One region of the Pseudoalteromonas sp. BZK2 genome, then DNA from elsewhere that is predicted to be linked to it. Evidence: predicted binding sites of a transcription regulator. Region 1 holds the regulator's gene; each other region holds the start of a gene.
The links. The regulator sigma-54, encoded in region 1, starts transcription at its own class of promoters, with help from an activator protein. The targets are predictions, from matches to a motif close to GTTGGCACGNNNNTNGNNT.

Region 1 (5,534 bases):
CCGCAGTGATTGGTGCAGATGAAAAGTTAGCCGGGTTATTCACTGATGGTGACTTACGCCGTATTTTAGAACAGCGCATTGATATCCATAACACGGCAATTAGCCAAGTGATGACCCGCTCATGCACGACGGCTCGCCCTGACATGCTTGCGGCTGAAGCTTTAAATATTATGGAGCATAAACGTATTAATGGTTTAATTGTGGTGGATCAAAGCAACACACCAATTGGTGCCCTTAATATGCAAGACTTATTAAAAGCAGGAGTTCTCTAAGCAATGACATTCGCCGAACTATACCAGCCCCTGAGCCCTGATGTGAGTCAGCGTGCTCAAAAAATAAAACTATTAATCTGTGATATTGATGGTGTTTTTTCTGATGGTCGAATTTATTTGGGTAATAATGGCGAAGAGCTTAAAGCATTCAATACTAAAGATGGTTTTGGTATTAAAGCACTCATTAATAGTGGCTTTGAAGTGGCAGTGATTACTGGCCGCCATTCACAAATAGTTCAGCAGCGAATGACTAGCCTAACAGTTCAGCACATTTATCAGGGACAAGAAGATAAGCTGATTGCTTATCAAGAGTTAAAGGATAAACTGGGGCTGACAGATGAACAGATTGCCTATATTGGTGATGATGGTCCAGACTTACCAGTTATGGAAAAAGTTGGCTTTGCTGTCGCAGTAAACGATGCACACCCGCTTATCAAGAAGCTGGCTCATTACACCACATTATTACCGGGTGGCTTTGGAGCCGTGCGTGAATTAACTGATTTACTGATGTTAGAAAACGGCAAGCCGTTAACTAGCGATGGAACCAGCGCATGAATATAGCCCGTATTTTACTGAGTATTGTTTTTGTCTGTTGCATGGTGTGGTTATGGTACCCGTACTTTAACCAGTCAACTGATACAATAACTAGTGAAGACGAGATCATCGCAACGCCTGATTACACTGCCGTTGCTCTAAAGCAAACAGCTTATGACGAGCAAGGTAAAATTAGTCATAAAGTGGCAGCTGCAAAAATGGAGTTGTATCAACAATTAGGGTTTACCTTTTTTGAACAACCTATTTTTACTATTTATAGCGATCAGCAAGTTTGGCAAGTAAGAGCCAAAGAAGCTACTTTATACGAAAATGATCAGCTGATTTTTGAAGGGGATGTAGTTGCTAAAAACTTAACCCATAACGGTATGATCGAAGATATAAAAGCAGAAAATATTAATGTCGACATTGATAAAATGACGATGTTTTCAAAGCAACCTGTAACACTAACAGGACCGAATTTACAAATTACCGGTAAAGGCTTAAAAGCCGATTTAAAAGCCGAAATTGTTGAGTTAACTAACCATACACGAACCATATACTATGACCAATAAACTGAAGAAATTACTCCTGATCCCAAGCTTATTGATTGCCTTTTCGGGCGCAGCTGCCGAGCAAACAGGCGCTCAAATTAGCATTAGCTCAGATCGCCAAATCGGTAAACTAAAAGATGGCGTTGGCATATTCGAAGGTAACGTAGAGATCGTGCATGGTGATCGTCGCATTACAGCAGAGCGACTTGAGGCACATGGCGGTGACACCGAAGGTACAGTCGAATTAATTATCGCTACAGGCAAACCAGCTTACTTCGAAGAAAAGCAAGCTGATGGTACCGTGATGAGCGCCAGCGCCGAAGAAGTTCGTTATGATGTTGCGAAACGCTTCTTAACACTCAATGGCGAAGCTGAAGTCACTCAAGCGGGTCAAAAAGTAACGGCAAAAAGCATTACCTATGATATGGCTCAACAGCTGATCAGCGCAGAAAAAGACGAAAACTCAACAGATCGTGTACACACTATTTTAGTGCCTGTAGAAAATAAAAAAGACGATAAAGGCCAACCATGAGCACATTAAAAGCAGAGCTTTTAGCTAAAAGCTACAAAGGCCGCCAAGTGGTTAAAAATGTCGGTCTTGAAGTTGAAGCGGGCAGTATTGTTGGCTTGTTAGGGCCAAATGGTGCAGGTAAAACAACGACCTTCTATATGATTGTAGGCCTCGTACCAAGCGACAAAGGAAAAATAAGCATCGATGATAACGATATCACGCTTTTGCCAATGCACAGCCGTGCGCGCTTAGGTATTGGTTATCTACCACAAGAGTCGTCTATTTTTCGAAAATTAACAGTTTACCAAAACTTGATGGCCATATTAGAGACCCGCAAAGATCTTAACAAAACAACGCGCGAAGAGACGCTTAACAACTTATTAGATGAATTTAGCATTCAACATATTCGCGATAGCCAAGGTATGGCACTGTCAGGTGGTGAACGACGCCGCGTTGAAATTGCACGTGCATTAGCCGCTAATCCTAAATTTATCCTTTTAGATGAGCCTTTTGCTGGTGTTGATCCTATTTCGGTGTTAGATATAAAGAAAATTATTGAGCACCTAAAAAATCGTGGTATTGGTGTACTTATTACTGACCATAATGTTCGAGAAACCCTTGATGTTTGTGAAAAAGCCTACATTGTTTCTCATGGGGAGCTAATTGCATCAGGGACACCTGAGCACGTATTAGCTGACCAAACTGTACGTGATGTTTATCTAGGCGAGCAATTCAGGCTGTAACCATTACGCCACCGACTAGAGCATCTGCTAGACTTATACAATGACAATAAATCGATAACAGTGTCTTCACCGTTACCGATAACTTAAAAAGGATTGTTAGGGATACATGAGGCAATCATTACAGCTGCGCATGGGCCAGCAACTTACAATGACTCCACAACTGCAACAAGCCATTCGCTTGTTGCAGCTCAGTACATTGGATCTCCAGCAAGAAATTCAAGAAGCGCTTGATAGTAATCCTCTGCTTGAAGTGGAAGAAGCGGATTACAACGAAGAAAGCATCGGTAAGAATGAGCAAAAAGCGGAGTCTGACGATGTACAAGTCAGCGCGTCTGCCGACGAAGCACCTAGCGAATTCGAGCAAGAAAGCAGTGATGCTCTGAGTAAGGATACGGTTAGCGATGACTTAGCTATGGATGTTACGTGGGATGAGTACATGAGTGCCGCCCCATCAACATCGTCTGGGCCAATGCCTGAAGACGAGTCTATTTACCAAGGTGCTTCAACAGAAACACTGCAAGAATATTTAATGTGGCAACTACAGCTCACACCATTTAGTCCTACCGATGAAGCGATTGCCGTTGCCATCGTTGAAGCTATCGATGACTCAGGTATTTTAACGGTTAGCTGCGAAGATATTGTCGAAAGCTTTAATCAAAATAATGATGAAGAAGAAATCGAACTTGATGAAGTTGAAGCTGTCTTAAAAAGAATACAGTTATTCGATCCAGTTGGTATCGGCGCGCGAAGTTTACAAGAGTGCCTGTGTATACAACTTCGTCAATTCGATGCCAATACGCCATATTTAGCTGAAACTAAAATGGTTTTATCTGAGCATATCGAATTATTAGCAAGTCGCGACTATCGCACTTTAATGAAAAAGACTAAGCTTAAAGAAAACGAGCTTAAAGAAGTGATGACGCTCATTCACAGCTTAAATCCTAAGCCTGCGGATAGCATAGTACGCGAAGAATCTGAGTACGTCATACCCGATGTATCAGTGAAAAAAGTGAAAGGCCGCTGGGTAGTCGAGTTAAACCCAGATTGTATGCCAAAAATTAGAGTGAATAGCCAATATGCAGCGATGTCTCGCTCTGTTAAATCAAGTAGCGACAGCCAATTTATTCGTTCTCACTTACAAGAAGCAAAGTGGTTTATTAAGAGCTTAGAAAGCCGTAACGATACTTTACTAAAAGTGACCAACTGTATCGTGCAACAACAGCAAGCTTTCTTTGAACATGGCCCAGAAGCAATGAAGCCAATGGTGCTAAACGATGTCGCTGAAATGGTCGAAATGCATGAATCGACGATTTCTCGGGTTACAACACAAAAATATATGCATACCCCAAGGGGAATTTTTGAGTTGAAATATTTCTTCTCAAGCCATGTCAGCACCGAAAATGGTGGTGAGTGTTCTTCTACAGCAATTCGCGCTTTAATCAAGAAGTTAGTTGCTGCAGAAAACTCGGTTAAACCATTGAGTGATAGCAAAATTGCAGATATATTGGCTGAGCAAGGAATTAAAGTAGCTAGACGTACAATTGCAAAATATCGTGAGTCTCTAGCAATACCTCCGTCTAATCAGCGTAAAAGTCTGATTTAGACGTTTTACATAGAAGGAAAATGCTTATGCAACTAAATTTAACTGGTCGTCACGTAGAAGTCACTGATTCATTAAGAGACTATGTAAACACTAAGTTCGCAAAACTAGAAAGGCATTTTGATCATATTAATAATGTTCATGTCATTTTAGATGTAGAAAAATTAAGCCAAAAAGCAGAAGCAACTTTACATGTAAACGGAGGCGAGTTGTTCGCTTCTACAGAACATCAAGATATGTACGCAGCAATTGACTCATTGATCGATAAACTTGATCGCCAAGTCATTAAGCATAAAGAGAAATTAGCTCGACATTAAATTATGAAACTTAGTTCACTTACTAATCAGGACTGCAGCAAAGCTGCGGTCCTTTTTAATAGCAAAAAAAGAATTCTTGAGTATATTAGCGAGTTAGCTCACCAGCAGTTTCCTCATTTATCTCAACAAGATATCCTAGATGCTTTTCTGAACAGGGAAAAGTTAGGTAGTACAGGTATCGGCCGAGGAATAGCTATTCCCCACGGTCGAATGAGTGGTGCTGATGAACCTCATGCATTTATTATTGTCAGTGAATCTCCCATCAATTTTGATGCGATAGACAATCGTCCCGTTGATATTTTTGTGGCACTCATCGTACCAGATGGCGATTGCCAGTTGCACTTGAAGACCTTGTCAACAATTGCTGATAGACTTAAAGATAAAGATTTTTGTAAACAGTTGCGAAGTGCTACAAGCGATCAGCAACTATTTCAAGTAATTGCATCAGAGGCATAAATGGAATTAATAATTATCAGCGGTCGCTCAGGCTCGGGGAAATCGGTCGCTTTACGAGTTCTTGAAGACTTAGGCTACTACTGTGTTGATAATATTCCTGTCAACCTATTGCCCTCGCTCGTGCGAAGTGTTTCTGATAATTATGACAAAATTGCCGTCAGTATCGACGTACGTAACTTACCGAAAGAGCAGCAAGAGTTTAATGATATTCTTGAGTACCTGCCAGGTTTTGCAAACCCAACACTATTCTACCTAGATAGTGATGATCAAACCCTAATTAAGCGTTTTTCTGAAACTCGCCGTTTGCATCCATTATCGATTGATTCTTTACCGCTTGATCTTGCCATTAAACAAGAAAAAATCTTGCTTGATGTGCTGATCACCCGCGCTGACTTTATGATTGATACCACTGATTTGAGTGTTCATCAGTTAGCAGAATCAATTCGTGAAAAGATTTTAGGTAAGAAAGATAAAAAACTGATTATTACGTTTATGTCGTTTGGTTTTAAGCATGGCATTCCAAAAGAAGCTGACTACGTTTTTGATGCAC
Region 2 (5,534 bases), on a different contig from region 1:
TTAGTACTAGGTACCTTCGCTGCGGTGCCTTTAGTGTTCTTACAAGAACCTAATCTTTCCTTAGCTGACTCGGTATTTGAGGCCTTTTCTGGGCTGACAACGACAGGGGCTACCGTACTTACGGGCATAGAATACCTACCTAAATCAGTGCTCTTTTATCGCCAGCAACTGCAATGGCTAGGTGGTATGGGGATCATCGTACTCGCGGTCGCGGTACTGCCTATGCTAGGCGTTGGTGGCATGCAGCTATACCGTGCAGAAACCCCCGGTCCGGTTAAAGATTCAAAAATGACGCCGCGTATTGCCGATACTGCAAAGCACCTTTGGTATATCTATGTATCGCTGACGATTGCCTGTACGCTTGCATACTGGGCTGCAGGGATGGATTGGTTTGATGCAATATGTCATGCATTCTCTACGATTGCGATTGGCGGCTTCTCTACCTACGACGCATCAATGGGGCAGTTTGATAGCCCATTAATTAACTTTATCTGTGTCGTGTTTTTGCTGATCGCAGCCATTAACTTCTCGCTGCACTATGCAGCTGTATCGTCACGCAATATTCGTGTTTATTTACGCGACCCTGAATTCAAAGTGTTTTTATTGATTCAATTAGCCTTAGTTATTGTCTGCTTTACTGTGCTGTCATCAAATAATATTTATGCCGATGGTGATGAGACTCTCGACCAAGCCATGTTCCAAGCGGTTTCAATGAGTACAACCGCGGGCTTTGCGACTGATAACTTCTCAGCATGGCCGCTGTTCTTACCTATTTTACTTATCTTTTCAAGTTTTATTGGCGGCTGTGCCGGATCTACCGGTGGTGGTATGAAGGTCGTGCGGGTGTTCTTACTTTACCTACAAGGTATTCGTGAACTTAATCGTCTAGTGCACCCGAGGGCTATTTATTCAATTAAATTAGGCCGAAAAGCACTCCCAGATAAAGTTGTAGAAGCCGTTTGGGGCTTTTTCTCAGCCTATGCGTTAGTGTTCGTCATTATTATGTTGGCGCTGATGGGCACCGGTATGGATAACATCAGTGCATTCTCAGCAACCGCTGCTTGCTTAAATAACTTAGGCCCTGGTTTAGGTGAAGTCGCCGCTCATTACGGCGCGATTTCTGATACGGCAAAATGGCTACTTACTATTGCGATGGTATTTGGTCGTTTAGAAATATTTACTTTATTAGTGTTATTTACCCCAACGTTTTGGCGAGGGTAAACGGCGGATAACTCTCTAGGAATGGAGATCAAAAAGTGCCAAAAACCCAAAAACAATTAAATTTAGAAAAGTTAACCTGTATTCCTGCTGGTAGCTTAGTTGATGTGGAAATTATCACACCAACAAATAGTAAGCGTGTGAAAACAGAGTTTATTGGCTTGATGAATGAGCAATACATCATCTTAAATTACCCTTCCTCAAAGCGATTGGCGAACGGCAGTGATTTCATCAAAGACGGTGTGATGGTGATTATACGGGCTGTGCTCGAAGCGGGTGGTGGGCAAGTGATTGCTTTTCGTCAGCAAATAAACGCCTTATCATCGCACCCTTATCGCTTAATTTTTCTCGACTTTCCTCAGCAAGTGCAGCTTTATAGCTTGCGTAGTGAAGCGCGTATTCCTACTTTATTCCCTGCAAACTTAGTGATTTCGGAGCAAAAATTGGCAGGGCTTATTAAAGATATTTCTGTGACAGGTGTGCAGTTTGATATTAATAGCAAGGAGGACTTAAGCGCTTTTAAAGGACAAAGCTGCCAAATCACCCTAAGTAAACGTGAGTTTAGTGGCAAGGTATGCAGCGTACGCAAGCGAGCGGGTGGCTTTATGTTTGGTGTGCAACTTGATACCAGTGAAGATGAAATGAAAAAATTCATGGAAGAGCACTTAATTGACCTTTCAGTGTTGGATAGTTAATGCCAATTCGCCATTTTGCAACAAAATGGCTATTTTCCTCAATTTAACCCTACAGATATTAAAATTATTTTATAAATAAATTTAAATAACCAATTAAATCAATGTGTTACTAATTAAATTAATTTCGATTTTTTTCTTTAAGTTTTGTTGTTCAGATAGAGTTTATTTTCCAATCCCTAACTTTTCTGTTTTCTAATCCGAATTAATCGCTATTGTCTCCATTTTAATCTTTGTAACTTATTGATTTTAAAGGTGACAAAAAACCAACCACCGAGCTTGTTGCAAAACAGCAACAAATAAATCGCGTTATTTCCCCCTAATTCTCGGTATTTTAATTTAATACACTGATTTTATTGTTCTTTTTAACTTTGGCATCGAAGTTGAAATAGTCTTAGCGAACACAGAGAAAAACTGATTCAGGAACATATCCTTTATCACAGTTGAGACAACATTGAAGGAATAGTGATTATGAAAACGTTACACAAAACTTTAGCACTTGTAGCTCTTGCAACTTCATCTGCAGCATTTGCCGCTGACTTTGACACATTAGATGTTAATGGTGATGGCGCAATCAGCAAAAGCGAAGCATCTGTAAGCAAAGCATTAATGAGCCAATTTAAAGAGCTTGATACAGACGGCAACGGTGAGCTGTCAAAACAAGAGTACTCAAAAGCTTAATTTCATTGTAAGGACGCACTGAAAAGGATTTCTAACTCAAGACAACACATTTTGAAGGAATGACATTATGAACACAGTAAATAAAACACTAGCACTTATGGCACTTGTATCTTCATCTGCAGCATTTGCGATGAGTGACTTCGATACCTTAGATGTTGATGGCAATGGTGTTATCAGCCAAAGCGAAGCATCGGTAGATGCAGAGCTTATGAGCAAATTCAGTGAACTAGACACTGACGGTAACGGTGAGTTATCGAAACAAGAATTTTCAAAAGCTTAATGTGATTAAGCAAAACCAGTTTATTTAGCTGATTAGTTCTGAGCTGCCAAAGACAGCCTAAATGGATAAGGGAATCCATGACAAAGGACAACACTGGAAGTGTGATCAGCTAACACTCTTAATATTGAAGGAATATGATTATGAAAACAGTAAACAAAACATTAGCTTTAATCGCACTTGCATCATCATCAGCAGCTTTTGCAGCATCTGACTTTGACACTCTAGACGTTGACGGTAATGGCGTGGTTAGCAAAAGTGAAGCAGCCGTTGACGCAAAAATTATGTCGCAGTTTAAAACACTAGATGTGAATGGCGACGGCGTTCTTACTGAAGCTGAGTTCTCTGAAGCCGAATAACTGAATTAGTACGTAGTTATACCAGTTTCCACTAAGCAAGGATCTCAGAAACGGATTTCACTCTTTTAAAATTTAAGGTAGTTATTATGAAACAGTTAAGCACAACAATCGCAATTTTAGCACTAGCAACATCATCAGCAGCCTTTGCACAAGGCGTAAGCTTTGCAACGTTCGATACCGACGGTGATGGTGTGATCAGCAAAGAAGAAGCGTCTGCAAATATGCAGCTTGAAAAGTTATTTCCAGAGTTAGATAGCGATGGTAATGGCGAACTTTCAAAAGAAGAGTTTGCTCAAATTCAGTAGAATCTTTTAGAAAAGTTAGGTACTTTCACTTCAAGAGTCGTAAAGCAGCTGTCATGGCTGCTTTTTTCGTTTATAAGCGTTCGTTTACAAGAAGATAGCACTTACTTGGAATAGCTTTTCAACAACTGTAATGTGCTTTTTATCAATCAAGAACATGATAACGTGGTCGCCAGACTGAATAACGGTATCGTCATGGGCAATCAGCACATCATCGTTACGTACAATTGCACCAATGGTAGTTCCAGCTGGTAGCTTAATCTCAGCAATTGCTCGGCCAACAACTTTAGATGTATGCTCATCACCATGAGCGACAGCTTCAATAGCTTCTGCTGCGCCTTTACGTAACGAATAAACATTAACAATGTCACCACGGCGAACGTGTGTTAGTAGTGCTGAAATAGTGGCTTGCTGAGGCGAAATAGCAATATCAATCTCACCACCTTGTACTAAGTCTACATAAGCGCCACGCTGAATAAGCACCATGGTTTTTTGTGCGCCCATACGCTTTGCCAGCATCGCAGACATAATGTTTGCTTCATCATCATTGGTAACAGCAATGAAAACATCTACTTGTTCAATATGTTCTTCAGATAACAGTTCTTGATCAGAGGCATCGCCACAAAATACGACGGTGTTATCAAGCATTTCAGAAAGCTGTGCTGCACGCTCTTTATTGCGCTCAAGCAGCTTAACGCTGTGGTTTTTCTCAAGTGAACGCGCAAGACCTGCACCGATATTACCACCACCGGCGATCATGATCTTTTTGTATGAACGTTCGAGCTTTTGAAGTTCATTCATGACTGCGCGAATATGCTTTGTTGCAGCGATAAAGAACACTTCATCGTCCGCTTCGATAACCGTTGTGCCAAGCGGTTTTATCGCTTTACCTTGACGATAAATAGCCGCTACACGGGTTTCGACATTCGGAATGTGTTCTTTCAAGGCTGAAAGTGCATAACCCACCAGCAAACCACCGTAATAGGCTTTCACCGCAACCAGCGATAACATGCCATCGGCAAATTGTAATACCTGTAAAGCACCCGGATAGTCGATTAAGCGACGAATATACTTAGTTACCAGCGCTTCAGGAGCAATATAGTGATCAACAGGTAAGTCGTCATTATGAAATAGCTTTTCACGGTACTTTAAGTATTGCTCTGAGCGAATACGGGCAATTTTGGTCGGTGTGTTAAAAATACTATAAGCAACTTGGCAAGCAACCATGTTCACTTCATCTGAACTGGTTACGGCAATAATCATATCGGCGTCTTCTGCGCCTGCGCGACGCAATACATCGGGATGCGCACTGTGACCGGTAACACCTTGTAAGTCGTACTTATCTTGTAGCTCTCGCAAACGGTTACCGTCGATATCGACAACGGTGATCTCATTTTGCTCACCTACGAGGTTTTCTGCCAATGTGCCACCAACTTGTCCGGCACCGAGTATGATTATTTTCATAGCTTGTTCTTATTAGTGTTTTTTAACTAGCTTTGCGTAATAGAAACCGTCACTTTCACCAGGCAGTAATTGCAGACCAGGTAACGTAGGGGTGTCGTTTTCATGCAAAGGTATGTGTTCAGCACTTTGATTATTGGCAAGGAACTTAGCAACTTGTTGTTGGTTCTCTTGCGGTAATACAGAGCAGGTCGCATAAACTAACGTACCACCAGGCTTAAGTAGAGGCCAAATGCTATTTAGGATATCGCCTTGTAAGTTAGCTAGATCTTCAATATCAGATGCACGACGTAACCACTTAATATCAGGGTGACGACGGATCACGCCAGTTGCTGAACAAGGCACATCAAGCAAAATACGGTCGAATTGCTGTTCATCCCACCAGATATGGGGTTGTGAAGCATCGGCACATTGTAGATCGGCTGCCAAGCCAATACGCACTAAGTTTTGTTTAACACGTTCTAGACGCTCGCTGTCGCTATCTAGTGCTAATACGTCAGCGTCGGCAAGTTCTAAGATATGGCACGTTTTACCACCTGGCGCT
Region 3 (5,534 bases), on a different contig from region 1:
CTTTATCCAGCATGGAGTCTCGCAAAGCAAGCATCAATTTGTGAGCACTTCCTGCTGACATTGCTAATGGATTAAAATCGCTAGTACCTGAGTATTTAATATTTAATGGCGTTGTTAATTTTGAATATGGTATGTACCCCATCGACCATTTTTCGAATTCCCGCTCTGCAATTTCGCAATAGTTCAGCATGATAATGTTGCGATGTCTTTTATCATTCAAAATACGATGATACGTTGCATTCACTGCTTTTCGCGATCCTTCAAGACACTGCATAAAATGAGTACTATTAAAACAAAGTAGCCCTGTTACATTACATTCAGCATTTTTCTTTTTCGCCTTTTCGAGAATATCCTCAATATCATTAGGCCCAAACCCATCGCTAATTTCACTTGTATAAATCAGTCTAACTAAATACATCTTACTCTCCTGCAAGTTGGATTTAGAAAAGATAGTACAGATGGGGGAGTTAGTAAAAAGTGGTTAGTGGTTAGTGGTTAGTGGTTAGTGGTTAGTGGTTAGTGGTTAGAACAAAGTAAAATACATTCCTCAACAACAAGATTGTTTGTGTAATTACATAAAAAATAAAACCACCCTCTCGATCAACTGATATCTGACTTCTGAAATCTAACTTCTCGATTTTTTACGGCTGACGGCTGACGGCTGACGGCTGACGGCTGACGGCTGACGGCTGACGGCTGACGGCTGACGGCTGACGGCTGACGGCTAATCATTACAACAAAAAACCGCCGTATTTTTCAATACGGCGGCTTCTATTTTGCAAAACTAAAAGACGTTATTAGTCTTTAGCTGCACGGCTCGCACGCTTACGCTCACTTTCAGTTAAGTGACGCTTACGAATACGGATGTTCTCAGGTGTTACTTCCACTAACTCGTCATCATCGATGAACTCAATCGCTTGTTCAAGCGTGTAGTTTAGTGGTGGAACAAGCGTTTGTGCTTCATCTGTACCCGATGCACGAACGTTTGTAAGTTGCTTACCTTTAAGCGCGTTTACAGTTAGGTCGTTGTCACGGCTGTGGATACCGATAACCATACCTTCGTAAACTTCAACACCGTGACCGATGAATAACTTACCACGGTCTTGTAAGTTGAATAATGCGTTAGTAAGTGCTTTACCAGTCGCGTTAGCAATCATTACACCATTCTTACGGGCACCGATAGTACCGCCTTTGTGAGGACCGTAGTGATCAAATGTGTGGTAAAGAAGACCAGAACCAGACGTTAATGTCATGAATTCAGTTTGGAAACCAATTAAGCCACGGCTTGGGATCATAAAGTCCATACGTACACGGCCTTTACCATCTGGAGACATGTCTGTTAGTTCACCCTTGCGAAGACCAATTTGTTCCATGATAGAACCTTGGTGCTCTTCTTGACAGTCGATTGTAAGTGTTTCGTATGGCTCTTCTTTTTGACCATCAACTTCACGAAGGATTACTTGTGGACGAGATACCGCAAGCTCGTAACCTTCACGACGCATGTTCTCGATTAAGATACCTAAGTGTAACTCACCACGACCAGAAACACGGAAGCTATCTGGGTTGTCAGTTTCTTCAACACGTAATGCAACGTTGTGAACAAGCTCAGCTTGTAAACGCTCAAGAATGTTACGTGACGTTACGAATTTACCTTCTTTACCAGCAAATGGTGATGTGTTTACAGAGAACGTCATTGTTACTGTAGGCTCATCAACGCTTAGTGGTGGTAATGCTTCAACGGTATTTACATCACAGATAGTGTCTGAGATTTTCAGCTCACCAAGACCAGTGATTGCAATGATGTCACCTGCGCCTGCAGATTCTGCTTCATGACGCTCAAGACCTAAGTAGCTCATTACTTGGCCAACTTTACCGTTACGCTTAGTACCGTCTGCGCTTACAACAGTCACCTGTTGGTTAGGACGAACAGTACCACGCTTGATACGACCTACACCGATAACACCGATGTATGAGTTGTAGTCAAGCTGAGAAATTTGCATTTGGAAAGCACCTTCAGGATCTGCATCCGGTGGAGATACTTCGTCAACGATCATCTGGAACATTGGTTCCATGTTATCTGATGGCTCGTCTAAATCCATTGTTGCCCAGCCGTTGATAGCTGATGCATAGATTACTTTAAAGTCTAACTGTTCGTCAGTTGCACCTAGGTTATCGAATAAATCGAAAACTTGGTCCATAACCCAGTCAGGACGTGCACCAGGTTTGTCGATTTTGTTGATAACAACAATCGGCGTTAAACCTTGTGCGAATGCTTTTTGCGTTACGAAACGCGTTTGCGGCATTGGACCTTCTTGAGCATCAACAAGTAGTAATACTGAGTCAGCCATCGAAAGTACACGTTCTACTTCACCACCGAAGTCGGCGTGTCCTGGGGTGTCTACGATATTGATATGGTAGTCGTTCCAAGAGATAGCTGTGTTCTTAGCTAAAATGGTAATACCACGTTCTTTCTCAATGTCGTTTGAGTCCATTACGCGCTCTTCGTTACCGCCGCGCGTTTCTAATGTGCCTGATTGCTCAAGCAGTTTATCAACCAAAGTTGTTTTACCGTGGTCAACGTGGGCGATAATCGCTATATTTCTTAACTTTTCGATGCTCATATTTTTTCTCAGAGAAATTGAATCTCATTGATCCTGCAAGATCTACGCAGTCACCTGCGTTTTCACCAGATGTCCCAGCATAGGATTTAAAAGGGCGCATATTATCCCTTAATAATGGCATGGATGAAAGTTTATCCAATATAAATTTATAAACTTTCTTCAGGCTTTTTATAAGTATCTGTTTTATAAATGACAAATTTATGAAAATTAAAGTGAATCTGAGCTCAAAACTGGCGAAATTTTAGTTTTTGAACCATATTTTGGCACTAAATCGTGTTCATAACCGAAAAATTGGCACGCTCAATAATTGTGCAAAACAAGGTCGCACTTTTTACGCACCAGAATGATCTTTTTACGCACCAACTTAGTGCAACGAAAGTTAACAAAACGAAGCCCTGTTCACTTTTTACAAGCCTAAACAAGGTGTTAAAAACATGGCACGAAACCAGCTTATATAAGCGAAAAGCAATAATGCAGCAAAAATAAAACCCAACAATTGGAGGACACATGTCACAATCGGTTTTAGATTTTATCAAAGAAAATGACGTTAAGTTCATTGATTTACGCTTTACTGATACCAAAGGTAAAGAACAGCATGTTTCTATTCCTCATCATCAAATTGATGAAGATTTCTTCGAAGACGGCAAAATGTTTGACGGTTCTTCAATTGCTGGCTGGAAAGGTATCAACGAATCAGACATGGTACTTATGCCTGTTCCTGAGTCTGCGAAAATGGACCCGTTTTCTGAAGAAGCTACACTAATCGTACGTTGTGACGTAGTTGAGCCTTCAACACTTCAAGGTTACGAGCGTGATCCACGTTCTGTTGCAAAACGCGCTGAAGAGTACATGCGCTCTACTGGTATTGCTGACACTGTATTATTCGGTCCAGAGCCAGAATTCTTCCTTTTTGATGACGTTAAATACAAATCAGACATGTCTGGTTCTATGTACAAAATCGATTCTGTAGAAGCTGCTTGGAACTCAGATAAAGATTACGAAGGTGGCAACATGGGTCACCGTCCAGGTGTTAAAGGCGGTTACTTCCCGTGTTCACCTGTTGATTCATCACATGACTGGCGTTCAGCAACTTGTTTAGTTCTTGAAGAACTAGGTCAAGTAGTAGAAGCTCACCACCACGAAGTAGCAACTGCAGGTCAAAATGAGATCGCAACTCGCTTCAATACAATGGTATTAAAAGCTGACGAAATCCAAGAGATGAAATATGTTATCCATAACATGGCTCACTTATACGGAAAAACAGCGACATTCATGCCTAAACCAATCGTAGGTGATAACGGTTCTGGTATGCACTGTCACCAATCTCTAGGTAAAGATGGCGTAAACATCTTCGCGGGTGACAAATACGCAGGTCTTTCTGAAGAAGCACTTTACTACATCGGTGGTATCATCAAGCACGCTAAAGCAATCAACGCATTCGCTAACGCGTCAACGAACTCATACAAGCGTTTAGTACCAGGCTTCGAAGCTCCTGTAATGCTTGCATACTCTGCACGTAACCGTTCTGCTTCAATCCGTATCCCAGTGGTACCGTCTGCAAAAGCACGTCGTATCGAAGTACGTTTCCCTGATCCAACAGCTAACCCATACTTAGCATTCTCTGCAATGCTTATGGCTGGCCTAGACGGTATCAAGAACAAGATCCACCCTGGCGATGCAATGGACAAAGATTTATACGATCTACCTGCTGAAGAAGCAGCTGAGATCCCACAAGTTGCATCTTCTTTACAAGAAGCACTTGCATCATTAGACGCAGACCGTGAGTTCTTAACTCAAGGTGGCGTATTCACTGATGACCTAATCGATGCATACATCGCGCTTAAGAGCCAAGAAGTTGAAAAACTTAACATGACAACTCACCCAGTTGAGTTCGAAATGTACTACAGCGTGTAATACACGCTGTATCAGAATTATCTAAAAGATAATAAATGTGTGTTCTCAAGCCCGCTCTGCGGGCTTTTTTAATGGTAATTGAGCGGGTTCTACTCTACAGTTTTAGTTAAGTGAAAAAATGCAGGGTCGCAGGGTGAAAAGCACAACCTTATTGGTATTATCGTTATTATTTGCAAGCTTTTTTGGTTATACAGCAGCACAAAAAGTCTATTCTTGGAAAGATGAGAATGGTGTATTAGTATTTTCTGATACTCCTCGCCCCGGTGCTACTGAGGTCAAGTTAAATACCCAAAACCTTACAATGCCTGCAGCTGATACCAGTATTCTTGATACTGCTCCAAGTGCAGTCCCTGTTAACTTTAAAGTGTCAATTGCAGCCCCCGCAAATGAAGAAACTGTGAGAGAAAATACAGGTTCTGTTTATGTTACTACACGAATCAGCCCCCGTTTTGAAACTGGTTTCAAAGTTCAATTACTCGTTGATGGTTCACCTCATGGCGCACCAAGTAATAGCACGACCTTTGCTCTAAGAGAGGTCTTTCGAGGCGAACACACATTACAAGCGAAACTTTTTGATGCAAATAATAAACTCGTTTCAGTTAGCCCAGTCAGCACTTTTTTCATGCACAGAACTTCAATTAATAACGGAAATTAGAATTTTCGACATGATGTCTCGCAAAGCAAAAAGACTATGCTAAGCTGCACTAAATTGAAACGCACTAAAATGGTGCAACCATGCTCAGTGAAACACATTTTAACTCTGAACTGCTCGACAGTATTTGGAAAAATTTAAGTACTGCAGTCATTTTACTCGACCGAGATTTTAAACTGGTTTATGCAAACGATAGCGCCAGTGAGCTTTTAGGTTTAGGGCCCAAGCGCATTATCAACCAACCATTCGATAACCTATTCAATTACCACTCGATAGACTTAAAACGCATTGCTCAGTATTCGTTGTTCGATGGTGTTGATTGCCACCAACATAGAGCTGACGTGGTG
Region 4 (5,534 bases), on a different contig from region 1:
GCATGAGGCGTTTTTATGAAACAGAACGAACTTTAATGGATTATCGAGAAAGAGAAAAAAGCCGTTGGCTTAGGATGCTTTTTATTACTGTGATTAGTATTGCAATTTCTTTACTGATTACTTTCTTGATTCTTCTTGCTACAGGGACAGAAATGATGCCTATCATTTTTATTATAGCGACAATTGCTCCTGCAGTTACTGCACCAATCGTTTCATGGTCTATTAGTGGTTTGATGATTAAAGTTCAAAAATTAGAGGAAACACATCGAAAACTAGCAATGTATGATCATTTAACAGGATTGCTATCTCGTCGAGAGTTTCTAGCTCAAGGGAATGAACTATTGCAAATGTGTCAAAGTAATAATCAACCAGTTGTATTTGCTTATTTAGACTTAGATCACTTCAAAAAAATTAATGATACATACGGTCATGCTGCTGGAGATGAGGTATTGGTAAGTTTTGCAAACCTAGTCAAGAAAACTTTAAGGCAAGAGGATTTACTAGGTCGTTTAGGGGGCGAAGAGTTTGCTCTAATTTTGGTAAACACGCGAGTGGTAGAGGCAAAACAGAAGCTAGAATTGCTCCGTAAATCTGTCGCAAAGATGACAATTAATTACGCTGAGCAACCGCTAAAGATTACAGTTAGTTTAGGGGTAGCTGATTGGGACCGTCCTCATAAAGAAAACTTAATATCGTTAATGAAAAGAGCTGATAATGCACTTTATAGTGCTAAATCATCTGGGCGAAACCAGCTTGCATTTGCCAAGCTATTTTAATGGCTTGCTCCATAAAAACACTGATATATTGTTTGTTTTTGAAACATCTAAATTCTTTAAATAATTTTATTTTTTAAGTAGGGCGCATGTTACGATTTTTTTCTATAGACCAAGGTGTGATCACAGAAACAGAGCCAGCTGCTGATATGCCTCTTGCAACCGCTATTAAGAATGCCCATTGGATTGATACTATAAATCCGACTGAAGAAGAACGACAAGCGCTGGCAAGCACCCTTAATATCACCTTACCCGGCGCTGATGATGTTGAAGAAATCGAGGCCTCTTCCCGTTGCTTTATCGACCATGAAGGCTTGCATGTGCATGCGCTTTTCATGTCACCAAACGAAGGGCGCTTTAATACGGTAACCGTAGCTTGTTTGTTACAAGACAACTGTTTGCTGACAATCCGCGATGATGAACTAGCCGATTTTCGTCTATTACGACTACGTGCTCGGAAAGGGCAAGTGGCGTGTGATAATCCAAAGCAACTTTTGGTGACTTTATTTGACCAAAAAGTCGAAAACCACGCTGATATGCTTGAAGACATGCATCATCAGTTAGAAAAACTCAGTGCCTATGTACTTGAAGAGGATGACTCTGACTTAGAAGAAGCCGTTAGCCGAATTTCTCGCCTTGAAGATAATAACGGTAAGGTGCGTTTATGTTTGATGGATACGCGCCGGAATATTTCGTTTTTACTGCGCCACCTTGGAGCGCCGACAGAAGACCGCGAATCACTACGTGAAATTGTACTCGATATTGATACCCTTATGTCTCACTGTACATTTTTGTTTGATAAGGTGAATTTCTTAATGGACTCGACTCAGGGTTTTATTAACATCGAACAAAACCAAATTATCAAAACCTTCTCTATCGCCTCAGTGGTGTTTTTACCTCCAACCGTTGTCGCCAGTATTTATGGGATGAATTTTAACAGTATGCCTGAACTGCAATGGGCATGGGGTTACCCGTTTGCAATTGGCATTATGTTGCTGTCTGGCTTTGCACCTTACTTGTTCTTTAAACATAAAGGTTGGTTGTAACAAAGCATAAAAAAGCCCAGCAAATGCTGGGCAAGGGGTCTTCGGATAGACCTAGGGGGTTTAACCTTTCAATTCGCCGGTAGACGATTCGATATGTGCACGAACAAACCATTGGAATTGTTCTAAATCAGCCAGTTGGCCGGTGATCATATCTTCAGAAACTGGGTCTAGCTCACCAAGCTTATCGATAGCTGCACGGTGGTCTTTATTAACACCGTTATACACTTTATCAAGCGCTGTTAGGTGGTCAGTAACTAAGCCTTTACCAATTGAATAATCTTGCCAAGTACGGCGTTCTACAATTGATTGAGGTGTGCCAACAGGTACGCCGCCCATGGTTGCAATACGCTCTGCAATCGTGTCAGTCATCTCTTGCACTGCGCTTACTTGTGGGTCTAACATTTCGTGTACACCAATAAAATTAGGACCAACAACATTCCAATGAATGTGTTTTAAAGTGAGGTGTAAATCGATTAAAGCGACCATGCGTTGGTCTAGAATAGCAATCGTGTCCGCTGCAGCTTGGTCTTTAACCCCCGGTGCTGTAAATTCTGCGATTTTTGATGATGAATTACTCATTACTCCTCCGAGATTATCTGTAAATTTCCTTTCGCTTTTAATCTAAAAAGCATGTGTAATTACACAGAAGCAAGCGTTGTGCCTAATAATTTTTAAATTATAAGGTTCTGAATTTAATAGATTAATTTTATTTAAGTCTTGAGAGAGGGTGATACTAGCTAAGAAGAAGTATGAAAACTCTGCACACCTTCTGTAAAAAATTCAGTGTGCAGATACAAAGTTACGACTTAAGAAAGTAAAGCCGCCGCTAAACGAACAAAATCAGATGAGGTTAGAATGCCCACTAGGTTGTTATCTTTATCAACCACAGGCATGCAGCCATGACGGTTTTCAACAAAAAACTTAGCAACTTCGTGTAGCGGTTGCTCTGGCGAGATACTGGTAAAATCGGTAGCCATAATATCAACCACTTTAGTTTGCTTTTCCTTGCGTTCGAGGGCGCTGGCACTGTAATTAGCCATGATATTCATTACCTGAGCAATCATGATTTTTTGCGTTAACATGCCCACCAAACCACCATGCTCATTGATCACAGGGATATGACGAACATTTTTCTCTTTCATTAGATTATGAGCATCATGCAGGGTATTTTGCGCGCTAATAGCAAATGGGTCTGGCGTCATTAAATCACTAACTAGGTGTGTCATGGCTACATCCTTACAATTAATCAAGTTGTGGTAAGTTTAGCGCTTATCTAGTTAATTTCACTTAAGTGAGATCAAAGTATTAGTGATTAACGGTGTAATTACTTATGCAGTTCAGCAGTAGGTAAAAAGATGTAATGAGGATAATTTTTACCTTTAAATATTAATTTTATGGATTATTAGCTTGTTCAATTAGCGTATAAGCATCATGCGCTTTTTCACTTGGTTTTATGCCTTTTCCTAAAATGATTGTTAATTGTATGATGATTGTGCGCTCTAATAACGTTGACTCATGCAGTGCTGGCGAAGTTTGACTTGTGCAGGTTAATAAACCGCAGTGTGCTCTTTGCTCAAAACGTGGTTTGTTAGTGGGCTTGGAACGCTCAACATCAACTGCCTGCTCGGCAACGAGAAACCAGTCATAACCGGTGTCTATCGTAATGTTGGCGGCTTGCAGCATACTTTGCTCAAGCGCTGAGCGCTTTGAACCGTGACGAGTCTCGTATCGAAGGATATATTGATTATCTGCAAGCTGCTTAGTTGTTAGGCCAGGAATGTTTTTATCATTCGAATGTTGGCTGCTGGTGCAACCAATTAATACAATGGCAATATAAGCTAATAATACGTGTTTCATGATTGTCTCGCTTATTGCCAATGGTTATTTAGTGCTTGTTGTTCGGCGTTACGATCTAACGGTTGGCCTTGAATGTGCTCGTCGATGTAACTATCAAGCGCAGGTGTTTTATTTGCTAAGCGATAGCTTTGGCTTGACATTGCGCGTTGCTCGCTCGATGCATGAAGCTGCCAAATTCCTTGTTGTTTACAAGCAATATGTGTTTGCTGGGTAGTTTTAGAATACAGCGTGTATTGGCGGCAAAAATCGCCATTAGTATTAACAAAGCTAAGCTGTGCAGTTAGGCTTCTGTTTGTATCTAATAGTGTGTTGTCACCACTCAGTTGTTGATCTAATGCGTTGGCAATGGGTTGTTCCAAACCTTGTTGTTGAACAAAGCTAGCAATAGCGACTGTAAAAAGCACCGCAATACTTGCTGCAACGGCCATTTGTTTGCGACCAGCTAGTTTAATTTGCTGCCATTTAGATAGCGAAACGACATTCTCTTTATTATGTTGCTCGATTGTTTGTGCAAGTTCATCAGACAAGGGCATTGCATCAATCTGTGCTGCGTGTTGTTTAACGAGCATGTCAACTTCAGATAGTTCAGCTAGGCGTAAAGCGAGTTGCTCATCTTCAGCAATTGCATTACGTATTGCGTCCATTTCGTTTGCTGGTAATTCATTGTCTAAAAAAGCACTGAGTGTTTGGTCATCAATCTTCATGCGTTTTCCTTAGTGAAATCAGGCTTAATTAATTGATAAAGTGCAGCTCTGGCTCGTGACAATTTACTCATCACGGTGCCAACAGGTATTTCGAGGGTGTGCGCAACATCTTTGTAAGCCATACCTTGCACTGCCACGAGGGATACAATAGCGCGTTGTTCATCTGGCAAGGTTGTTAAAGCGTTATTTACCCGCTGCAAAGTCTCTTGGGTTGCGAAACTCTCTTGTTCATCGTCACAGATGGGTTCTTGAAGTTCTGTATTTTGAACTGCCTTTAAGCGCACTTTTTGCGAGCGGTATTCGTCGATCCAAACATTGCGACAGATCTTGAAAGCCCATTTTAGTGGTTCAATATCATCGGGCATGCCTTTTTGTAAAAGTTTCTCGATGGTCATTTGTACAATATCATCGGCATCTGCTTGATTGCCGGTAAGCGAAAATGCAAAACGTCGCAGCGCTGGTAATAAACTGGTTACTGTATTTGTCATAGTTTCCCTTATTGGTTAGGGCAAGGGCCGATTAATGAAATAACTCATCAATGATTCAGCCAACTCACACTACTATAACGAGCAAGAAAAAGTTTTATTCCCAATAAATGCAATTTTTCTTTCACTGAAACGTTATAGTAGTACCTAACTAAATGAGAAGTCACTGTAACATGAAATTGAAATCAGTCATTTTAAGTAGTTTGCTGTTTACTTCAAGTACGCTATCAGCTGCGATTATCAAGCCAATAAATGGTGTGATAGAACAGGTAGATCCTGTTATTAATCAACTTGAACCGCGCATAACCAGCCAAGTAGAAAGCATACGCAAACATGAGTTAATCGACGACGCAACAGCCATTGTGACCTCGCTACCCAAAAGGCTAGAGATACTTAATCAGTTGCAGGCTCCTACATTTGTTGAAGTCGATGTTGAGCATGGTTTTCGTGCAGTTGAAAGGCAATGGATAATGCTGGCGAATGAACAGCATCAAGAAAAACTGTTGCAAATTGGCGCGCAAATTATCGTCACTAAACAATACACGTCATTGGGTTTGTCATTAGTGCGGTTTGTTGTCCCGACCAATTACGATTCAAAAGCGCATTTGCAACGTTTACTTTCACTCGATGATGCAGCGTTACTGGACAGAAATCATATTTATCAAGCGC

Region 2: a site for sigma-54 is predicted at 2,281-2,299, ahead of BIZ38_RS16080 (EF-hand domain-containing protein). Genes of this name have one in related genera too.
Region 3: a site for sigma-54 is predicted at 3,055-3,073, ahead of glnA (glutamate--ammonia ligase). Genes of this name have one in related genera too.
Region 4: a site for sigma-54 is predicted at 2,466-2,484, ahead of dps (DNA starvation/stationary phase protection protein Dps). Genes of this name have one in related genera too.

What each region holds. Positions count from the first base shown of each region.
Region 1 covers NZ_JACSOG010000041.1:16,271-21,804, reverse strand. The annotation lists gene BIZ38_RS18850 (KpsF/GutQ family sugar-phosphate isomerase) at 1-272, shown strand, start outside; gene kdsC (3-deoxy-manno-octulosonate-8-phosphatase KdsC) at 276-827, shown strand; gene lptC (LPS export ABC transporter periplasmic protein LptC) at 824-1,378, shown strand; gene lptA (lipopolysaccharide transport periplasmic protein LptA) at 1,368-1,889, shown strand; gene lptB (LPS export ABC transporter ATP-binding protein) at 1,886-2,611, shown strand; gene BIZ38_RS18825 (RNA polymerase factor sigma-54) at 2,718-4,214, shown strand; gene hpf (ribosome hibernation promoting factor) at 4,241-4,528, shown strand; gene ptsN (PTS IIA-like nitrogen regulatory protein PtsN) at 4,532-4,984, shown strand; gene rapZ (RNase adapter RapZ) at 4,985-5,534, shown strand, end outside.
Region 2 covers NZ_JACSOG010000028.1:43,776-49,309, forward strand. The annotation lists gene BIZ38_RS16070 (TrkH family potassium uptake protein) at 1-1,221, shown strand, start outside; gene BIZ38_RS16075 (flagellar brake domain-containing protein) at 1,257-1,913, shown strand; gene BIZ38_RS16080 (EF-hand domain-containing protein) at 2,382-2,591, shown strand; gene BIZ38_RS16085 (calmodulin) at 2,659-2,871, shown strand; gene BIZ38_RS16090 (calmodulin) at 3,012-3,227, shown strand; gene BIZ38_RS16095 (EF-hand domain-containing protein) at 3,314-3,532, shown strand; gene trkA (Trk system potassium transporter TrkA) at 3,617-4,993, opposite strand; gene rsmB (16S rRNA (cytosine(967)-C(5))-methyltransferase RsmB) at 5,006-5,534, opposite strand, start outside.
Region 3 covers NZ_JACSOG010000003.1:129,987-135,520, forward strand. The annotation lists gene BIZ38_RS02970 (BLUF domain-containing protein) at 1-418, opposite strand, end outside; gene typA (translational GTPase TypA) at 798-2,621, opposite strand; gene glnA (glutamate--ammonia ligase) at 3,129-4,535, shown strand; gene BIZ38_RS02985 (DUF4124 domain-containing protein) at 4,669-5,190, shown strand; gene glnL (nitrogen regulation protein NR(II)) at 5,271-5,534, shown strand, end outside.
Region 4 covers NZ_JACSOG010000009.1:87,886-93,419, reverse strand. The annotation lists gene BIZ38_RS07225 (GGDEF domain-containing protein) at 3-776, shown strand; gene corA (magnesium/cobalt transporter CorA) at 863-1,819, shown strand; gene dps (DNA starvation/stationary phase protection protein Dps) at 1,880-2,398, opposite strand; gene BIZ38_RS07210 (HPP family protein) at 2,626-3,045, opposite strand; gene BIZ38_RS07205 (CC0125/CC1285 family lipoprotein) at 3,212-3,676, opposite strand; gene BIZ38_RS07200 (hypothetical protein) at 3,688-4,380, opposite strand; gene BIZ38_RS07195 (RNA polymerase sigma factor) at 4,377-4,868, opposite strand; gene BIZ38_RS07190 (S8 family serine peptidase) at 5,039-5,534, shown strand, end outside.